Regions from separate parts of the Aeromonas sp. ASNIH7 genome, predicted to be linked through region 1. Evidence: riboswitches for the same ligand, from Rfam matches in the RefSeq annotation. Region 1 holds a riboswitch; each other region holds the start of a gene.
The links. Region 1 has a riboswitch for cyclic di-GMP ahead of C2U47_RS04970 (glycosyl hydrolase family 18 protein). Riboswitches for the same ligand answer to the same signal wherever they lie in the genome.
Positions count from the first base shown of each region.

Region 1 (5,783 bases):
CCTGCTCGCTCCTCTTGGCGATCGCGAGCTTGTCCACCTCGGCTGTGGCGAGGGGTACTACTGCCGCGCCCTGGCTGAGCGGCTGCCCGGCTGGCAGGTCGGCGGTTTCGATCTGGCCAAGAATGCCATCTTCGCCGCCAACAAGGCGCAACCGGAAGGCCAGTTCGTCATCGCCGACCCGGCGCGCGCCCCGCTGCTGCCTGGCACGGCCCAGGTGCTGCTGGTCAACGACCTCAAGGTCAAGACGGAACTCCTGGTCAGCTGGCTGGCGCCGGGCGGCTATCTGCTCCACGTGCAGCCCGGCCCTCGCCATCAGTGGCAATTGCGCGTCAGCCTCAATCCGGTGAGCATGGAACATCCCCTGAGCTGGCCCGCCTTCACCGGGCTCGTCAGTGTTGCCCAGCAACGCGCCCAGTTCAGTACGGCGCTGGATCAGAGCCTGCGCGAGCACATTCTGGAGACCAGTCGCCTCGGCTGGCGTGCCAGCGGCGAGCAGCGCCACGCCTTCACCCACCAGGGGCCCGACGCCCTCGAGCAGGATCTGCTGCTCAGCCTGTGGCAAAAACCGCTGTGAACCGGTGACATACCATGAAAAAAGGCCCTGACGGGCCTTTTTGACAAAGCGAGTGCGCCTTTTCCCTGACAGGGAAGAGACACCCAACCACGCAGCAAGACAAAAATGGGGCCCTCGGCCCCATTTTTCTTCACGGCAGATCAGTTGCAGCTCGCCGCGCCCTGATCGACCCAGACGGCGGCCTTGCCGGGCTCATCGCCCTTGGTCCAGTACTGGGCCTTCCACTTGCGGCCGTTGTGGCTGGTGACATCACCGCCGTTGTAGACCACTCCGGCATCCCAACCCAGTTGCACCTGGCTCACCAGTTTCCACTGATCGGCGGTGCGGCTCGGCTCGTTGCCCTGGGTCCAATACTTGGCCTGCCACACCAGTTGCTTGTGGCTCACCTTGTCATTGGTGTTGTAGACGGTACCTGCACTCCAGGCCGGGTGGTTGGCCGCATCCGGATCGCTGGCCTCGCAGCCACCACCTGTACTGGCCGGCTTGACGGTCAGGCGGGTAACGGCTGTGGCATCCAGCGCCCCGTCGGTGACCACCAGGGTCAGATCGTAGGCCGTGTCACTGGTCACGTTCGAGCCCGTTACTACCAGGGTCGCGCTGTCCAGACCGGTGGCGCTGAGCCCGGCCGGCACTGTCCACTGATAGCTCAAGGCATCACCATTGGGGTCGGAAGCGGTGGCCTTGATGCTCACCTGCTTGCCGGCCTCGACGGTCGCACTGGCCGGTACGCTGACCACGGGGGGCAGGTTCGGCTGCGGCGCCTTGTTGGTGACCACCACCTGATCCTTGGCCGAGAGCCCCTGATCGTCGGTCACGGTCAGCTCGAACACCAGATTGATGTCGCTGCTGACGGCATCCAGTACCACACGGGCCTTGGCCTGGGTGGCATCCAGCAGGCTGGCCTGGGGTCCGGAGACCTGTTTCCAGCTGTAGGTCAGCGCCCCGTTTTCCGGATCATGGGAGGCGCTGCCGTTGAGGGTCACCTCGGCCGGACCGGTGGCACTCAGATCGCTGCCGGCATTGGCAACCGGCGGCTTGTTGACCGGCGGCAGCGTACCCTCGCCGTGGCCCAGCCCCTCGTGCATGGCGTTGAGGATGTCGCCGTTGTCCGCATCAATTTCCCAGGCGAACAGACCGCCAAGCTGGTTCGCCAGCACGTACTGCCCCTTGGCCTTGACCGAGCGGTCGTTGTCGAAGGTGATGAGGTCGCCACTGCTGGCCTTGAAGACATAGGGGGCCTCGGCTGACTCGTCATAGCCCTGCTCCCAGCCTGCGCCCATGCGGTTGTTGACGATGTCGCGGTAATCCACCACGCCATTTTCCCAGGTACCGCTCACCGGTCCGGTAGCGGTGCCGGTGAAGGGGTTGCCGGCCTGGTAGTTCTTCACTCCGGTCCAGCCACGGCCATACATGGCCGCCCCCACCACTATCTTGCCCGGTGTCACCCCCTGACCCAGCAGCGCCTTGACGCCCTTGTCGGTGGTGTACTTGGTGGCCGGATCCCAGCTGGAGGCAAAGAGGTTGGTCTGGTGGGCCAGATTCGTCAGGTCGAAGGCGCCGCTGAAGTCGTAGCTCATCAGGAAGATGTGGTCCATGTACTGCTGGGCCGCCTGATAATCCACCTTGGCAATCTTGTCACCGCCGGCGCTGATGGCCGAGGTCAGCTCATACTGGCGGCCGGTCTCGGCTTCCAGTTCATCGAGCATGGCTCGCAACTCCTTCATCAGCACCACATAGGTAGCGCCGTCATTCGGGCCGCCCAGGCTGGGGTTGGCCCCCTGTCCGCCCGGGAACTCCCAGTCGATGTCCACGCCGTCGAAGAATTTCCAGGTCTGCAGGAACTCTTTGACCGAGGCGACGAAGGTATCGCGCTTGGTCTTGTCACCCAGGAAATAGAAGGGATCGGAGAGGGTCCATCCGCCGACAGACGGCAGGATCTTGAGGTCCGGGTGGGCCTGTTTGAGGGCCATCAGGTTGCCGAAGTTGCCCTTGTAGGGCTCATCCCAGGCGCTGAGGTTGCCCTGAGACATCTGGATCGCCGCCCAGGGATCATGGATGGAGACCTTGAAGTCTTCGCGGCCCGCACAGGAGCGCTGCAACGCCTCGAAGCTGCCGGAGATCTCTTTGAGGCTGTCGTTGATGCCGTTGCCACCGCAGATGGGGGTGAAGCCGTAGAGGATATGGGTCAGGTTCTGGGCCGGGATCTTGTCCACGGTGAACTTGCGACCATAGACACCCCACTCCACGTAGTAGGCCCCCACCACCTTGCCGGACTTGTTGGCGTAGGGCTTGTTGTTCTCCTTGAGGGGCGCATTGAGCGGCGCCAGGTGGCTGCCGTCGGTATCGGCGACCATCAGCTCCTTCTTGTCGGAGAGGGTGCAGCCATCGGCGTTGCACAGGGCCACCTGCATCTGGTAACGCCCCCCCTTGGTGACCTTGAAGTTGGCGGTACCCGCGGCGGAGGCCGGGCCTGACCACACCTCCTTGCCGTCGAGCAGTACCTTGGCGGTCTGTCCGACGTCACCGGACCAGAGGTTCCAGGTCACGCTGACGGGAGCGCCATCCTTGTGGACGGTCACCAGCTGGTTGTAGGCCGAAGCAGCCTGATTGACTTCAACGATGGCAAACTTGGTGGGGCCGGAGCCAATGGTGGGTTTGCCCGGGGCAGCGGCGAAGGCGGAGGTAGTGCAAAGCCCCCCGACCAGAAGCGCCAGCAGGGAAAGTTTTGGACTTAACATATTTGAACTTCCTTATTTCGTTATTGGAATTAACAACGAAAAAGGCAACGCAACCTGCCAGGTAACGCAGACAACATCGCAACCATGGCTTGGCCCATGGACGATACAACCTGTGGTGGCCCCGCTATCCTAGGTACGCAGACCCTTAGACCGGAAGCTTTGCGTCCCGGACTTTCATCCGGTTTGCCTTTTTGCACAACTTGATTTGCGACAAAAATAATCGCCGAATGACTATAGAGGAGAGTCGCCCGGGTGCCGCCTGCCAAAAGTGACACCCAACAAGACTCAATTATCACCAAACTCGGCAAATGGCGACAAAAGTGGCGCCATCATCGCCGATCATGGCGCCTGGATGGCATCAAAAAAATGTTCAGCCAATGCTCGATTCTGTGAGACCAGTCACTGAACCGGCATCAGCAGGCTGTTCATCAGGGCGCGCAGCTTGAGAGGTTTGACCGGTTTGCTCACGTAGCCGAAGCCGTGCTCACGGATCTGTGCCTGCAACTCGCTCTTGCGATCCGCACTGATGATGATGCCGCCGATACCGTTGCCGTGGGCCAGCCTGATCATGTGCAGCGCCTGCAACCCGGTCTTGCCGTCATCCAGGTGATAATCCGACAGCACCAGCGCAGGCAGGAAGCCGCCGTCGATGATCTCTTCCGCCTGCTCCAGGCTCTGGACACAGCGCACCTCGCAGCCCCAGCGTCCCAACAGCGAGGCCATGGCGATGAGGATATCCTCCTCGTTGTCGATGCAGAGGATCCTGACCCCTTCCAGCTGACTGTCTCGCAGGGCCGGGGTCGTCACCTGGCTGGGGATGACGGGCCGGGTCGCGAGGTTCAGGGTGATGGCAAAGACGGACCCCGCTCCGGGCCAGCTGCGCAGGGAGAGCTGATGACCCAGCACCAGCGAGATGCCGCGGGCGATGGCGAGCCCGAGGCCAAGCCCCTGCTCTCTGGCTGTGCGGGAGTGATCGAGGCGGGAAAACTCGTCGAAGATCGCCTCCTGCTTTCCCTCCGGGATGCCGGGGCCGTTGTCCCACACCTCGATGCGCACCTTCTCCCCCATGCGGCGACAGCCGAGCAGCACCCGACCGCCGGGGTTGTAGCGAAATGCGTTGGTGAGGAAGTTCTGCAACACCCGCCGCAGCAAGCGCACATCGCTGTAGACCGCAAGGCGGCTCTCCACCACGGAGAACTGGATCCCACCGGCCTGGGCCAGCACGCCGAATTCCGCCTTGAGATTGTCCAGCACATCGCTCAGGGCGAAATCGAGCTTCTTCGCCTTGAACTTGCCCGCCTCGAGGCGCGAGATGTCCAGCAGATCCGTGATGAGATCCTCGGTCGCCCCCAGGGCGTCGTCAATGTGGCGAGCGATGCGGGCCGGTTCGTCTTCCGGGGGCAGCATCTCCAGCAAGGAGGAGGTGAAGAGCTTGGCCGCGTTCAGCGGCTGGGTCAGGTCGTGGCTCACCGCCGCAAGGAACCGGCTCTTGGACTGATTTGCCCTCTCCACCTGCTGGTTTACCAGCAGCAGTTGGCGGTTGAGTTCGGAGAGCTCGTGGGTGCGCTCAGCCACCCGCGCCTCCAGGTGCTCGTTCGCTTCCCGCAGCACCCGCTCCGCCGCCCTGAACGGGGTGATATCGGTGAAGGTCATGACAAAGCCCCCCGCAGGCATGGGGTTGCCCTGCATCTCGATGACTCGGCCATCGGGACGCTCCCGCGCCGAGACATGGGGGCTGCCACGCTTCATGAAGGCAACCCGCCGCGCCACCTGGGCCTCGATGTCTCCCTGGCCGCACAACCCCTGTCCAGCGTTGTAGCGGATGATCTCCTCGATGGAACGGCCCACCTGAATGAGACCGGGGGGATAGGAGAACAGCTCGATGTAGCGTCGGTTCCAGGCCACCAGCCTGAGCTCCCTGTCCACCACGGAGATCCCCTGCCCCATGTGTTCGATTGCCCCCTGCAACAGGCCGCGGTTGAAGCGGAACATGTCGGAGGCCTCGTCCACTATGGTGGCGATCTCCTCGAGCTGCATGTTGCGTCCCTGCAGGGCAGAGGCCAGCACCAGGCGGGCGGACGAGGTGCCGAATACCCCCGCCAGCAGTCGCTCCGTGTGGGCGATGAGCTCGGCGGAGGCCTGCATCTGGGGCGCCAAGGTGCCTCCCCGCTCGCCGGCGAAGCGGCCGAAAGCCCGTTTGACGCGGCTGGAACCGACGAAGCGGGCCGCCAGCATCTCCAGCTCCTTCACCGAGACCCGCGCATGATAGAGCGCCGAGGTATCCCGGCTCGTCTTGCCGACGAAGTTGGCGGCCTGCAGCCGCTCGCTCACCGCCGCCCGTGACAGCAGGGAGCCCGCCACATAGCCGGCGAGGTTGAGCAGAAGACTCAGGAAGAGGCACCAGGCCCCCAGGCTCAGATCCCGCACCGCCGGCCAGTCTGGGGGCGCCAGCAGGGCTTCGAGGGGGGAGC
Region 1 covers NZ_CP026226.1:1,089,842-1,095,624, forward strand. Annotated here, with positions in the region: gene C2U47_RS04965 (putative RNA methyltransferase) at 1-574, shown strand, start outside; gene C2U47_RS04970 (glycosyl hydrolase family 18 protein) at 715-3,312, opposite strand; cyclic di-GMP riboswitch class I at 3,424-3,510, opposite strand; gene C2U47_RS04975 (hybrid sensor histidine kinase/response regulator) at 3,712-5,783, opposite strand, start outside.

Region 2 (5,783 bases), 1.8 Mb from region 1:
AGTCGCGATAGCCCATGGCACGGGCGAAGCGGTTGCGCAGCGCGACGATGGCCAGATAGCCGTTGTCGACCACCCACTGCTCCAGGGTGTGGAACATGGCGAGCGCGCTCTGGCGCACCGGCTCGTCGCGACTTGCGGCCAGCGCTGTGCTGGCGGCGGGCAGACTGCCGGGGACCTGGCGGCCCTGCTCGTCCAGCAAGGTCAGCTTCAACCCCTTACGACGGGCGAAGAGATCCGCCTCGGCGGCCACCAGCTCGTCCATCAGGGCGGAGGCAGCGGGATCTTCGATGACGTTGCACTCGAAGAAGGCGATCCAGCCCCCCAGGCCGCGCCTGAGATCCGCCTCTTCGGCCTGGGCATGCATCTCCCGCAGCACCGGCAGGCGGGCAGGATCGGCACAGAACGCCTTGTAGGCCTGTTCGGCCGCGGTGAAGCCTGCCTGATCGTCGCTGGTGCCCATGTAGGTGGACCAGAACAGGTCCTCCTTGCGTCTGTGCACCTGCAGGTAATCGGCATTGAGCTGGTTGAGATAATTCCTGGCAATGGAACTCATAACTTCCCTCTTGTTATGGGGCGACCACGGGGGCGCCCACTCCTTTTTGGTGAAATGCCAACCCATTCACACTTCTTGCGAATGGAGCAGACAAATTGTGCGCCGGGATGCGCGCCATCACGCTATCAAAAGCGAGGGTTTCTGTCTGCTGGCTATACTGGTTGTCAAACTGCTCAATTGGCTGTTTTCCACCGCAACCCATTGAAAGTTAATGGTATGTTAAAAACAACAATAATCAGGTCCGGCCGCTAGAACGGCCACAATCAGACCCGCATGGGAAAGTAAGGATAAGACTATGTTCAAGCTCGGTGATATTGCCGTGAGTCGCAAACTGATGCTGCTGCTCTCACTGGCCCTGGTCGGCTTCATCGCACTGCTGCTCATCTCGGCCAGTGCCCTGCACCGCAATCTGATGAGTGAACGGGAAGCCAGGCTGCAGGCGGTGCTGGATCTGGCCATGAGCCGGATCCAGGCCCTGGCCGCCACCCTCCCCCCGGAGCAGGCCAAGGCACAGGCCAAGGCCATGCTCGACAGCATGCGCTTTGACGGGGACAACTACCTGTTCGTACTGGATGAAGACCGTCGGGTGGTGGTGCATCCCGCCAAACCCGAGCTGGTCGGCCAGCAGATGGGCAACAACCCTGCCGAGTCCCACTGGCAGCACATGGTGGATCTCGGCAAGGGCGGCCACCAGGGCAGGCTGGAGTATCAGTGGGTCTCCCCGTCCGGCGAGGCGGCCCAGAAGATGTCGCTGGTGACGGGCTACCAGCCCTGGGGCTGGATCCTGGGCTCCGGTGTGTTGTTGCAGGACATTGAGGCCACTATGTGGTCGCAATATGAGTGGATGGGTGGCGCCACCTTGCTGGTGATCCTGTTGATGGGGCTGCTGGGACTCGCCATCAGCCGCTCCATCGTCAATCCCCTGGCCGAGATCAACAAGGCCCTGGCCCGGGTCGCAGCTGGCGATCTGGTGGTCAGCATCCCGGTGCTGGGCAGGGATGAGCTCGGCGCCGTCGCCAGCTCCACCAACCAGGGGCTGGATGCCATCCGCCGCGCCCTGCTGGAAGCGAGCCTGGGGGCCCGCAACGTGGCGGATGCCGCCCTGCGCATCGCCGCCTCCGCCGAACAGACCAACCAGGCGGTCAACAGTCAGCGGGATCAGCTCGCCCAGCTCGCCACCGCCATGAACGAGATGAGCGCCACCATCGCCGACGTGGCGGGTCACGCCGAGAATACGGCCCGCGACACCCAGGATGCCACCAGCGAGGCCGGGCTCGGCAACCAGGATGTCCATGCCAGCGTGCACGGCATCCAGGCGCTGGCCACCGAGGTGGATCAGGCCACCTCGCAGGTCAACCAGCTCAAGGAGGGGGTGATGCAGATAAGCGAGGTGACGGCGGTCATCAGCGCCATCTCGGAGCAGACCAACCTGCTGGCCCTCAACGCCGCCATCGAGGCGGCCCGGGCCGGCGAGCAGGGCCGTGGCTTCGCCGTGGTGGCCGACGAGGTGCGCCAGTTGGCCAGTCGCACCCGCCACTCCACCGAGGAGATCCAGAGTACCATCACCCAGTTGCAGCAACGGGCTGTCACCGCCGCCAACGCCATGGACGCCAGCCGCAAGCTGGCGGAGAGCAGCGTCAACCAGTCCGAGAAGGCGGGGCAGGATCTCTCCCTCATCGTCAATCACATCCAGCACGTGAGCGACATGGCGACCCAGATCGCCACGGCGGCGGAGCAGCAGAGCATGGTGGCGGAAGACATGAACCGCAACGTCAGCGGCATCAACGACTCGGCACTCGAGATGTCCCAGGCGGCCTCCCAGTTGGCCCAGGAGAGCGAACTGCTGGCCGGTCTCTCCCGAAGCCTCGACGAGCGACTGGCGGTGTTCAAGCTGGACAACGCCCAAGCCCAGGACAGGATGATGCGACCGACCCAGGCGTCCTCTTCCCGAGCAGGCATGCAACCCCGCCACTGAGTGGCCCCGTGAACCCCTGCCAGTCTGGCAGGGGCTCCTTTCCTGTCATGGCCACGGGAGCCTCTCCCGGGCCACCCTCTCGCACTGAACCAGCGCGCAGATCCCGATGGAGTGATCTGCTGCTGATGCGCTGCTCCGATGAGATGGCACTGTCAATTTTCACACTTATTTTTTTAACAAAATATAGTCATGATGAGTGGTCGCCACAGGCGGCACCATGATCCTTTCTGTAGTCATTTGGCAAACTGGTTGAAAGGCCAGGACGCAAAGCCTCCGGTCTAAAGACAAGCTGTCCAGGATAGCGGGGTTGCAGCACCGTGTTTCGGGGAACTCCCCTGCCAACGTGACTGCCCACATCACCGAACAGAGGAATGTATGGCAGCAAATATCCGACTCACCCATCTCGCGGCAGCGCTGGCGCTGCTGGCCAGTGGCGGCGTACTCGCTCACGGCTACATCAGCCAGCCCGAAGGGCGCAACTACCTGTGCAAGACAGGGGGCAACAGCCAGTGTGGCGCCATCCAGTGGGAACCCCAGAGCCTGGAAGCCCCCTCCGGCTTCCCCGATGGCGGCCCCGCCGACGGCCAGATAGCCTCGGCCGGTCACCCCCAATTCGGCGAGCTCAACACCCAGACCCTCGATCGCTGGACCAAGCGTGAAGTGCAGGCCGGTCCCTTCGCCATCAGCTGGACCTTCACCGCCAACCACGTGACCCGCAACTGGCGCTACTACCTCACCAAGCAGGACTGGAACCCGAACCAGCCCCTCACCCGGGATGCGTTCGATCTCAATCCCTTCTGCGTCATCGAGGGCAACATGGTGCAGCCCCCCAAACAGGTGACCCATCAGTGCACCCTGCCCCCGCGTACCGGTTATCAGGTCATTCTCGGGGTGTGGGAGGTAGGGGATACCGCCAACAGCTTCTACAACCTGATCGACGCCCGGTTCAAGGATGGCACCCAGCCACCGCTGACCTGGAACCAGGGAGGGACCATCTATCCCTCCATCGACCTGGTGGCGGGTGACAAAGCCAGAACCCGGGTGTTCGATGCCAATGGCGAGCGCACCGATCTCCAGACCGAGCTGACCATCGCCAGCACCGAGCAGGGCCAGAAGAACAACTGGGCCCACGCCCTGGCGAGCAAGATCAACGCCGAGCAGAGCCAGATCCGTGCGGGCCAGCAAGGCACGGACGGCCAGTTCAACCCCGTCTATGGCCAGAACCCGGTCTACCTCAAGGCTGGCAGCAACCTGCAACGGGTCGAGATCCAGCTTGAGCAACAGCAGCCCCCGGTTGAGAACGGGATCAGCGTGAGCGGTCTGGCGAGCGACTACACGCTCGACAACGGCAAGCTCACCCTGACTTTCACCGTCACGGCCCAGGGGGATCTCGCCATCACCAACACCCTCTATGACCACGGCGGTGTCGCCAGGGGACAGAGCAGTGCCGACATCAAGGACGGCAGCCAGAGTTTCTCCATGGCGCTGACCGGCTTGAGTGCAGGCCACCATCAGCTGGTGATCGAGGGCAAGCCCAAGGCCGGTGGTGACGCGGTGCAGCAGACCCTGGACCTCATGTTCAAGGATCCGGCAAGCGGGGGCGATTACCAGTTCACTTTCCCGGACGGCCTCAAGTCCTACACCGCCGGAACCCGGGTGCTGCAGCCGAAGAACGGCAAGGTCTATCAGTGCAAACCCTTCCCCTACAGCGGCTGGTGCAGCCAGTGGGCGAGCACGGCCACCCAGTATGAACCGGGCGTAGGCTCCCACTGGCAGGAGGCCTGGACAGCGCAGTGATGGGACGTATCCGACCTGGCGAGAAGCCGCTCGGCGCTTCCGGTGCCAGATCAGGTCAACATCAAACAAACGGGGAGCCCATGGCTCCCCGTTTTTCATCCATCCCTCGGTTCAGATCTGATAGTCGAGCAGGGGCTCGTTGCTCATGGCGCGGGCCTGGATCTCCGCCAGCGCCAGCTCGGGGTTGCAGAGCTGGATGAACTGCCAGGCAAAGTTGTGCTGGAACTGCCCCTGCTTGAGGCCGATCCAGGCGGTGTGCGGCGCAAACAACCGACTGCCGTCCAGTTGCACCAGCCCCTTGTCCCGCTGGGAATCGAACGCCATGTCCGCCAGTATGCCCACCCCCATCTCCAGCTCGACATAGGTCTTGATGACGTCTGAGTCCTGGGCGGTCAGCAGGATCTGCGGCACTATGCCCGCCTCGGCAAAGGCATCATCCACCCGTGCCCGACCGGTGAGGCCGGCCTGATAGGTGACGATGGGCCAGTGGGCCAGAGCGGCCAGGGTCAGCTCCCGCTCGGCGGTGAGGGGGTGCTGCTCCGGCACGACGATATTGTGGTGCCAGCGGTAGTAGGGAAAGGCCACCACCCCTTCGCTCTTGTCGAGCTGCTCGCTGCTGATGCCGATGTCCACCTCACCGGTCTGCACCAGCCGCACTATCTCCTCCGGGCTCCCCTGACGCAGCTCCAGCTGTACCAGGGGAAATTGCTCCCGAAACGCCTTCACTACCCTCGGCAGGGCATAACGGGCCTGGGTATGAGTGGTCGCGATGAGCAGCCGGCCCGAGTCGCGATTGGCAAAGGTGCTCGCCAGTTTGCGGATGTTGTCGGCATCCCCCAGGATACGCTCGGCGATCACCAGCAACTCCTTGCCCGGCTCGGTCATACCGAGCAGACGCTTGCCATAGCGAATGAAAAGGGCGAGCCCCAGCTCCTCCTCCAACTCGCGAATGTGGCGGCTGACCCCGGACTGGGAAGTAAAGAGGGCATTGGCCACGTCGGTCAGGTTGTAATCCCGTCGTGCCGCCTCCCGAATGATTCGCAATTGCTGAAAGTTCACCTCATCGCCTCCTGCGCTGAGTGGCGGTGGCTCGTGCCACCGTCCTCTTGTTATGGATTGCCGGGATCATGGCCCGGCAGCAAGCCTGACAGAGGGCCGCACCTCGCGGCTTGCCCTCAGATCTGGTAGTCGGGATAGAGCTGTGCCTGCCTGGCCACCAGGCGCACCCCCTGGCCGGGAGCAAAAGCGCGGGCGGCCTCCTTGCTCAGTTCGGCCTCGTAGTGGGCGCCTCCCGTCTCCCCATCGCCACGCAGTTCCACCCGGATGCGCGGCCCCATGGGCAGCAGGCGGGTAATGGTGGCGCGAATGCCACCGGGGGCATCCGAGGGCAGGATCTCCAGCTCGTGGGGGCGCACATAGGCAATGGCCGCACTCCCTTCTGCCAGATGGGAGGGGATG
Region 2 covers NZ_CP026226.1:2,884,987-2,890,769, reverse strand. Annotated here, with positions in the region: gene C2U47_RS13600 (M3 family metallopeptidase) at 1-553, opposite strand, end outside; gene C2U47_RS13595 (methyl-accepting chemotaxis protein) at 849-2,528, shown strand; cyclic di-GMP riboswitch class I at 2,758-2,843, shown strand; gene gbpA (N-acetylglucosamine-binding protein GbpA) at 2,904-4,325, shown strand; gene cbl (HTH-type transcriptional regulator Cbl) at 4,437-5,384, opposite strand; gene C2U47_RS13580 (sulfate/molybdate ABC transporter ATP-binding protein) at 5,501-5,783, opposite strand, start outside.
Region 2: linked by a shared signal. The riboswitch ahead of gbpA (N-acetylglucosamine-binding protein GbpA) and the one ahead of C2U47_RS04970 (glycosyl hydrolase family 18 protein) in region 1 are both predicted to bind cyclic di-GMP.

Region 3 (5,783 bases), 2.1 Mb from region 1:
TCTCGGCCATGCACATGCAGGCGGGCAACGATGCCAAGGCCCTGGCGGCACTGGAAGGGGCCTACAACCTCGGCATGCTGACCGAAGCCAACGAGTTGCAGCGGCTCGCCAACTACCTCGCCTTCGCCGGCATTCCCCACCGCGCCGCCCGCGTGATGGAGAAAGCCATGAAGGAGGGGCAGATCGAGAGCACCGCGGCCAACTACAAGACGCTGGCCAACTACTGGCATCAGGCCAAGGAGCTGGACCCGGCCATCGACACCCTGGCCAAGTCCTACAAGCTGGCCCCCAATGCCGAGCTGCAGCTCAAGATGGCGCGCATGATGATCCAGAGCAAGCGCTACCAGGATCTGGTGGCCTTCGCCGCCAAGCCTGCCGCCAACGCCAGCGGCGAGCAGCGGGCGGATCTGAAGTTCCTGACCGGGGTCGCCTATTTTGAGCAGCAAAAGCCCAAGGAGGCGCTCTCCGCCTTCACTCAGGCCGCCCAGAATGGCAATGTCAGTGGTCGCGCTTCCCCCTGGATCAGCTTCTTGAAAGAGCAGCAGGGCGGCGCCGTCACCCAATAAAGCTGCGCGGCCCGGCTGGCGGGGCGGGGATCTCCCCGACTCGGCATCCGGGCCGCGACACATCGACAAGGGGGTCACCCCGCAGATTGCCTTGGTGGCAATTGGCCGCTCTTCGGAGCGGTCTTTTTTATGGCACCGCCCCTGCCCTTTCCCCCCCTTCTCCTGATACAAGGCACAAAAAAATCCGGAGCCTGGGCTCCGGATTGGGTCGTTGCGTTGCGAGAAAACAGGCCATGCAAAGTGCCGGCCTGCCGCTCAAACGGTCATCAGTAGCTGCACACCAGCTTCCAGCTGCCGTCGCCCACTCTGAGTTCGCTGCTGGTATAGCAGCCTAGACAACTCAGTAGCTGCATATCAGTTTCCAGCTGCCATCGCCCGCCTTGGGCTCGCTGCTGGTCCACCAGTTGGCCTGCCACACCCTCTTGTTGTGGGTCATGCGGTCGTTGCCATTGGCGTGATCCCCGCGCGGCCAGGTCGGATAGGCGTTGTAGTCCGCCGGGTTGACGTTCTGGCTGGCACAGGTGGTGCCACCGCTGCCGCCGTCACCACCGCCACTGCTGCCCAGCACCGCCTCGGCCAGGGCCGGGAAGTCGGACTTCAGGCCTATGGTCTGGCTGCCGGCAATCAGGCGCATGCCACTCGGCACGCCGGCGGCCGGCAGGTAGTAGGTCATGGCCACTTCCACGTCGGTGCCCGGCGTCCAGGCTTTCCAGACCGGCAGCGTCAGAGCCACCTTGTGGAAGTCCTTCTCATTGGCGATGCCGTCCGAGTTCTGGTTGCCGCCGCTCTCCACCACTTTCAGTCCCATGCCGCTCTGGTCGGTGATGGTGTCTGAGGTGGAGGTGGGGACCAGGAACTCGATGCGGGTGCCGCCAGGTATGGTCTGGGTCGACTTGTTGGTGAGCTTGAGGGTCGGGTTGATCGGGTAGTTGGAGTCCCCTTCCTTGAAGCCGGAGAGGCTCACGCCGATGTCGAGCTGGGCAGCCGGCGCCGGCAGATCATTCTGCTTCAGGGCCGCCTTGTCGGCCTTGCTGAACTTCTCGTAGGCAAGGCTGGTGAGGGTGCTGCCCATCACGTACTCGTTCTTCGCGGCGTCGAAGTCATAGTCCCCCGCCATCTCCCAGAACATGACGCCCCCCAGGCCCCGCTTGACGATGTAGTCGAGCTTGTGACCCATGGACTCTTCATCTTCGGTGGAGAGGAACACCTTCTTCTGCTCGTTCCAGAGCCAGGGCGCATGGGCCTTGTCGTCGTAGTAACGCACATACTGGCCTTGCATCACGTGGGCCGGGTTGTTGGGATCCAGACCCCAGGCCTGGCCGTAGCTCGGCAGGGTGGTGATGCCGAGGCTGGCCGCGTGCTCCAGGTTCTTGGCATGCCACATGGGCACGGCGCCGCCGCCAATCTCCTTGCCGTTCTTGTCAAGGTCATGCCAGATGTTGTCGATGCCCACCGCCCCGTTGCCGCACGGAATGGTGCTGCCACCGGTGCCCGGCTGGCAATCGCTCTGGCTCGGCAGCGCCGCCTTGCCACCCAGACCGTGGGTGCCACCGCTGACCCCCTGCCAGCCACGGGTGTAATAGGGCACCCCTATGTTGATCTTGCCCGCCGCCAGGGCACCACGGAAGTAGTGGGCCGCCCAGGCGGAGTTGAGATAGCCGATGCCGCCAAACTGGGCCTGGGTGTAGACACCCCACTGGGACAACTCGGGATCCGCCTTGTTGTCGAACAGGGCGGCGTTGTGACCGACGAAGTGGTTCCAGGCACCGTGGAAGTCATAGGTCATCAGGTTGACGTAGTCGAGGTACTGGGTGACCTGGAAGTTCTCCATGCCGCGCAGCAGGTAGGCCGAGGCCGGCGAGGCGATGGTCAGCATGTACTTGCGACCGTCCTCGGTGCCGGCGCTGTCGAGCTTGTTGCGCAGGGTCTTCATCAGCACTTCATAGTTCGCAAAGAGCTTGCCGCGACACTGGTTGGAGAGCGGGAAATCGTTGGGGTTGCCCGCATCCTTCATAGAGGTGGGGTACTCGTAGTCGATATCCACCCCATCGAAGCCGTACTGGCGGATGAAGCCCACGGCCGAGTCGGCAAAGGCGTTGATGCCGGCGGTGTTGACCGAGCAGTCACCCTTGGTGGTGGCGGCGTAGAAGCCGCGGGTATCGGCCCAGCCCCCGACGGAGATGAGGGTCTTCACGTCCGGGTACTGCTTCTTGTACTTGGACAGCAGGTTGAAGTGGCCCTGATAGGCGAACTCCGGATCCATCTCGGCGCCCGGCACCCCGTTCCAGGTCAGCTTGGTGGCGGCGTCATCCACCTTGATGGTGTGACTCTGCTCGTCCACCGCCGCGAAGGCGTAGTTGATGTGGGTGATCTTGTCCCAGGGAATGTCGCTCACCAGGTAGGCGGGCAGGCCGTTCTTGCCGGTGCGCCAGGAGGTGAAATACCCGATGACGCGGCGGCCGTGGTCATCCCCCATGCACTCGCTGCCGTCGGCGCGGTAGATCTGGCGCACGTCGCAGGAGAGGTTGCCGCCGGTAGGGGGCAGGGCCGCCTCTTCCACCTGCACGTCCACCTGGGCCGACTCGCCAGAGAGGTTGGTCTTGTCGGTCGCCACCAGCTTGAGGCCGGTCAGCCCCTTGTTCTGGGGCGTCCAGCTCAGCTGCCAGGGGGCGCTGGTGTCCTCGCCCACCTTCTGGCCATTCACGAAGAGCTCGACCTTGGCGACGTCGTCATTGGCGTCGGTGACATTGCCGCTCACGGTGAGGGCGCGGCCCAGGGTCACCCTGGCACCGGCGGCGGGGCTTGCGATGCTCACCCTGGGCGCCTCTGGCGCCACCACGGCGGCGACCTTGAAGCTCGAATCCGCCTCGCTCAGCACCTTGCCGTCTTTATCCAGCGCCCGGGCCTTGAGGGCGTGATTGCCCGCACCGGCAGCAGACCAGCTGGCACTCCAGGGAGAAGCCGTGGCGGTGGCGACCAGGGTGCCGTCGATGAGGTATTCCACCCGGGCGAGCGCCGTGACCGGGCCGCTCAACGTCACCGCCAGGGCCACACTGGCCCCCTCGCTGACGCTGGCACCCACGGCGGGGGAGCCGATGGCGACGACCAGGGACGGTGGCGGCACCTCGCCACCATACAGCTTCCAGGCATCGGCCCAGACGGTGCCGACCCCGGGGGCATAGTGGTAGGGGGACGCGCCGCACCAGCCGGAGTAAGGGAATTCCTTGCATTCATAGAGGGCGCCTGCGTTGCTGACGATGTCGCCAGCCTTGTAGGCGGTGCCGGCCTGATAGGCGGGGTAAGCGGCCTGCGCCCAGGCAGGGACGGCCGCAAGGGCGACCAGCATGGCAAGCCTGCTGGGCCTCAAGATCTGTTGCATATTGTTATCTTCCTTGTTTTGTCTTGGCTTCAATACCGGGAAAAGCGCAATCGCAACAGGGAACAAGGGAGCGACAACAGGCCATGGACGGGCCACAAACCCTCAAGTCACCCTGGGTAACCCCGCTGTCTGGCCCGGATGGGACAGATCGGAGGCTTTGCGTCCCGGCATCACTGCCGGTTTGCCCTTTGCCTGGGTTCCGTGAGGAACGGCTCGAGTATAGGAAGCAAGTGACCACTGCTCAATCTTTATTCTCGAAGGAAAATATGTGAATGCTGGCGGCCTCACACTTTTCGCTCCCACCTGATGACAAATAGATCATCAATATCAAACTGTTAGCCACGTCAAAAAATGGCAGATGGGCTCCTTTGTCTCCTCATAATGTGCGTTGGTTCACTGGTCAGAGCTGCCAGAAATGTGACAATGCGCGCCCTTGGCCACGATGCCAAGGCTATGGAAACACTGGCAAAATAAAAAAAGGAATACCCATGAAAGGAACACCTACCCTGCTGTCGCTGGCCGTGGGGCTCGCGCTCGCGTCCCCGTCTCTCTACGCCGCCGGCTTCAGTTGCCCGGCCGACAGTGCCCTCACCCCCATCCCCGCCATCCAGGGCAGCGGCGACAAGAGCCCCCTCGTCCCGGACGATCAGTTCGAAAGCGCCCAGAGCGTCTCGGTCAAGGCGGTGGTCTCGGGTCTGGGGGAAAGCCTCAACAAGGGCTTCTACCTGCTGGATGTGCAGGGGGACGGCAACCCCGAGACGTCGGACGGCATTTTCGTCTACCTCAACGACAAGAACTTCGCCAGCAAGTACCCGGACATCCAGCCGGGCGCCCTGGTCTGTCTGGAGGCCAAGGTCGAGGAGTATTACGGCTGTCTCTTGATCAGATCTTGATCCCCTGCGCCATCAGATCCTTGGCGGCAAGAAAGCCATCCAGTTTACTTTGCAGGGCTTCCCAACCTTCCCAGAGGGCGCCCCAGCTGGCAATTCCGGTTCGCTTGCTGTCCATAAAACCGCCCAGTCTGGCTATCGCCATGTAAGCCCACTGCAAGCTACCTGCTTTCTCTTTGCGCTTGCGTTTTCCCTTGTCCAGATAGCCCAGTAGCTGACATTCATCCTGAGTCAGCACCGTTTCAGCTGACTGGCTTTCTACGTGTTCCGCTTCCTTTAGCAGCCCTTGCGCCCTGAGTGCTTGCGGCAGCGTGAAGCTTTCTCTGAGCTGTAACAGCCTGACCGCGACAAACGAGAGGATCGAGACCATCCGCTCCAGATTATCCGGCTCCTCCATGCGTTGCCTCTCGGCTCCAGCTCCGGTTTTCCATGCCTTATGGAACTCCTCGATCCGCCAGCGATGGGTGTATATGTCGATGACCCGCAAGGCTTGGGCTAGTGACTCGACGGGTTCACTGGTTAACAACAACCATTTCAACGGGGTCTCACCCTTGGGCGGGTTAATCTCCTCGGCCAACACCGCATTGAGCGTGATATTCCCCTGTTTTAGCGTGATGCGCCCACTGCGCAGGCTCAAGCTCGCCTTGCGGGCGGGTCGATTTTTACGTTTACCGCGTTTATCCACCACGCCCTTTTGCGGGATGCTGATCTGATAGCCACCCAGCTCCGGTTGGTTTTTCAGATGGTCGTACAGATACAATCCGGAGCCAGTGTCCTTGCGCGGGTGCTTGGAGCGCACTACAAATCGCTCTTTATGTGTCAGTTTGTCCTGCAGGTAAGCATGGATATCGGCTTCGCGGTCACAGACCGCAATCACGTTGCTCATCATACTGCCCATGCGTAACCGGCTAGTTGCGGCCGCAGCCAGCCATTTGCCACTCTCCTTTT
Region 3 covers NZ_CP026226.1:3,142,919-3,148,701, reverse strand. Annotated here, with positions in the region: gene C2U47_RS14805 (tetratricopeptide repeat protein) at 1-566, shown strand, start outside; gene C2U47_RS14800 (glycosyl hydrolase family 18 protein) at 907-3,945, opposite strand; cyclic di-GMP riboswitch class I at 4,058-4,141, opposite strand; partial or broken gene C2U47_RS14795 (ExeM/NucH family extracellular endonuclease) at 4,434-4,814, shown strand; gene C2U47_RS14790 (IS4-like element ISAeme22 family transposase) at 4,828-5,783, opposite strand, start outside.
Region 3: linked by a shared signal. The riboswitch ahead of C2U47_RS14800 (glycosyl hydrolase family 18 protein) and the one ahead of C2U47_RS04970 (glycosyl hydrolase family 18 protein) in region 1 are both predicted to bind cyclic di-GMP.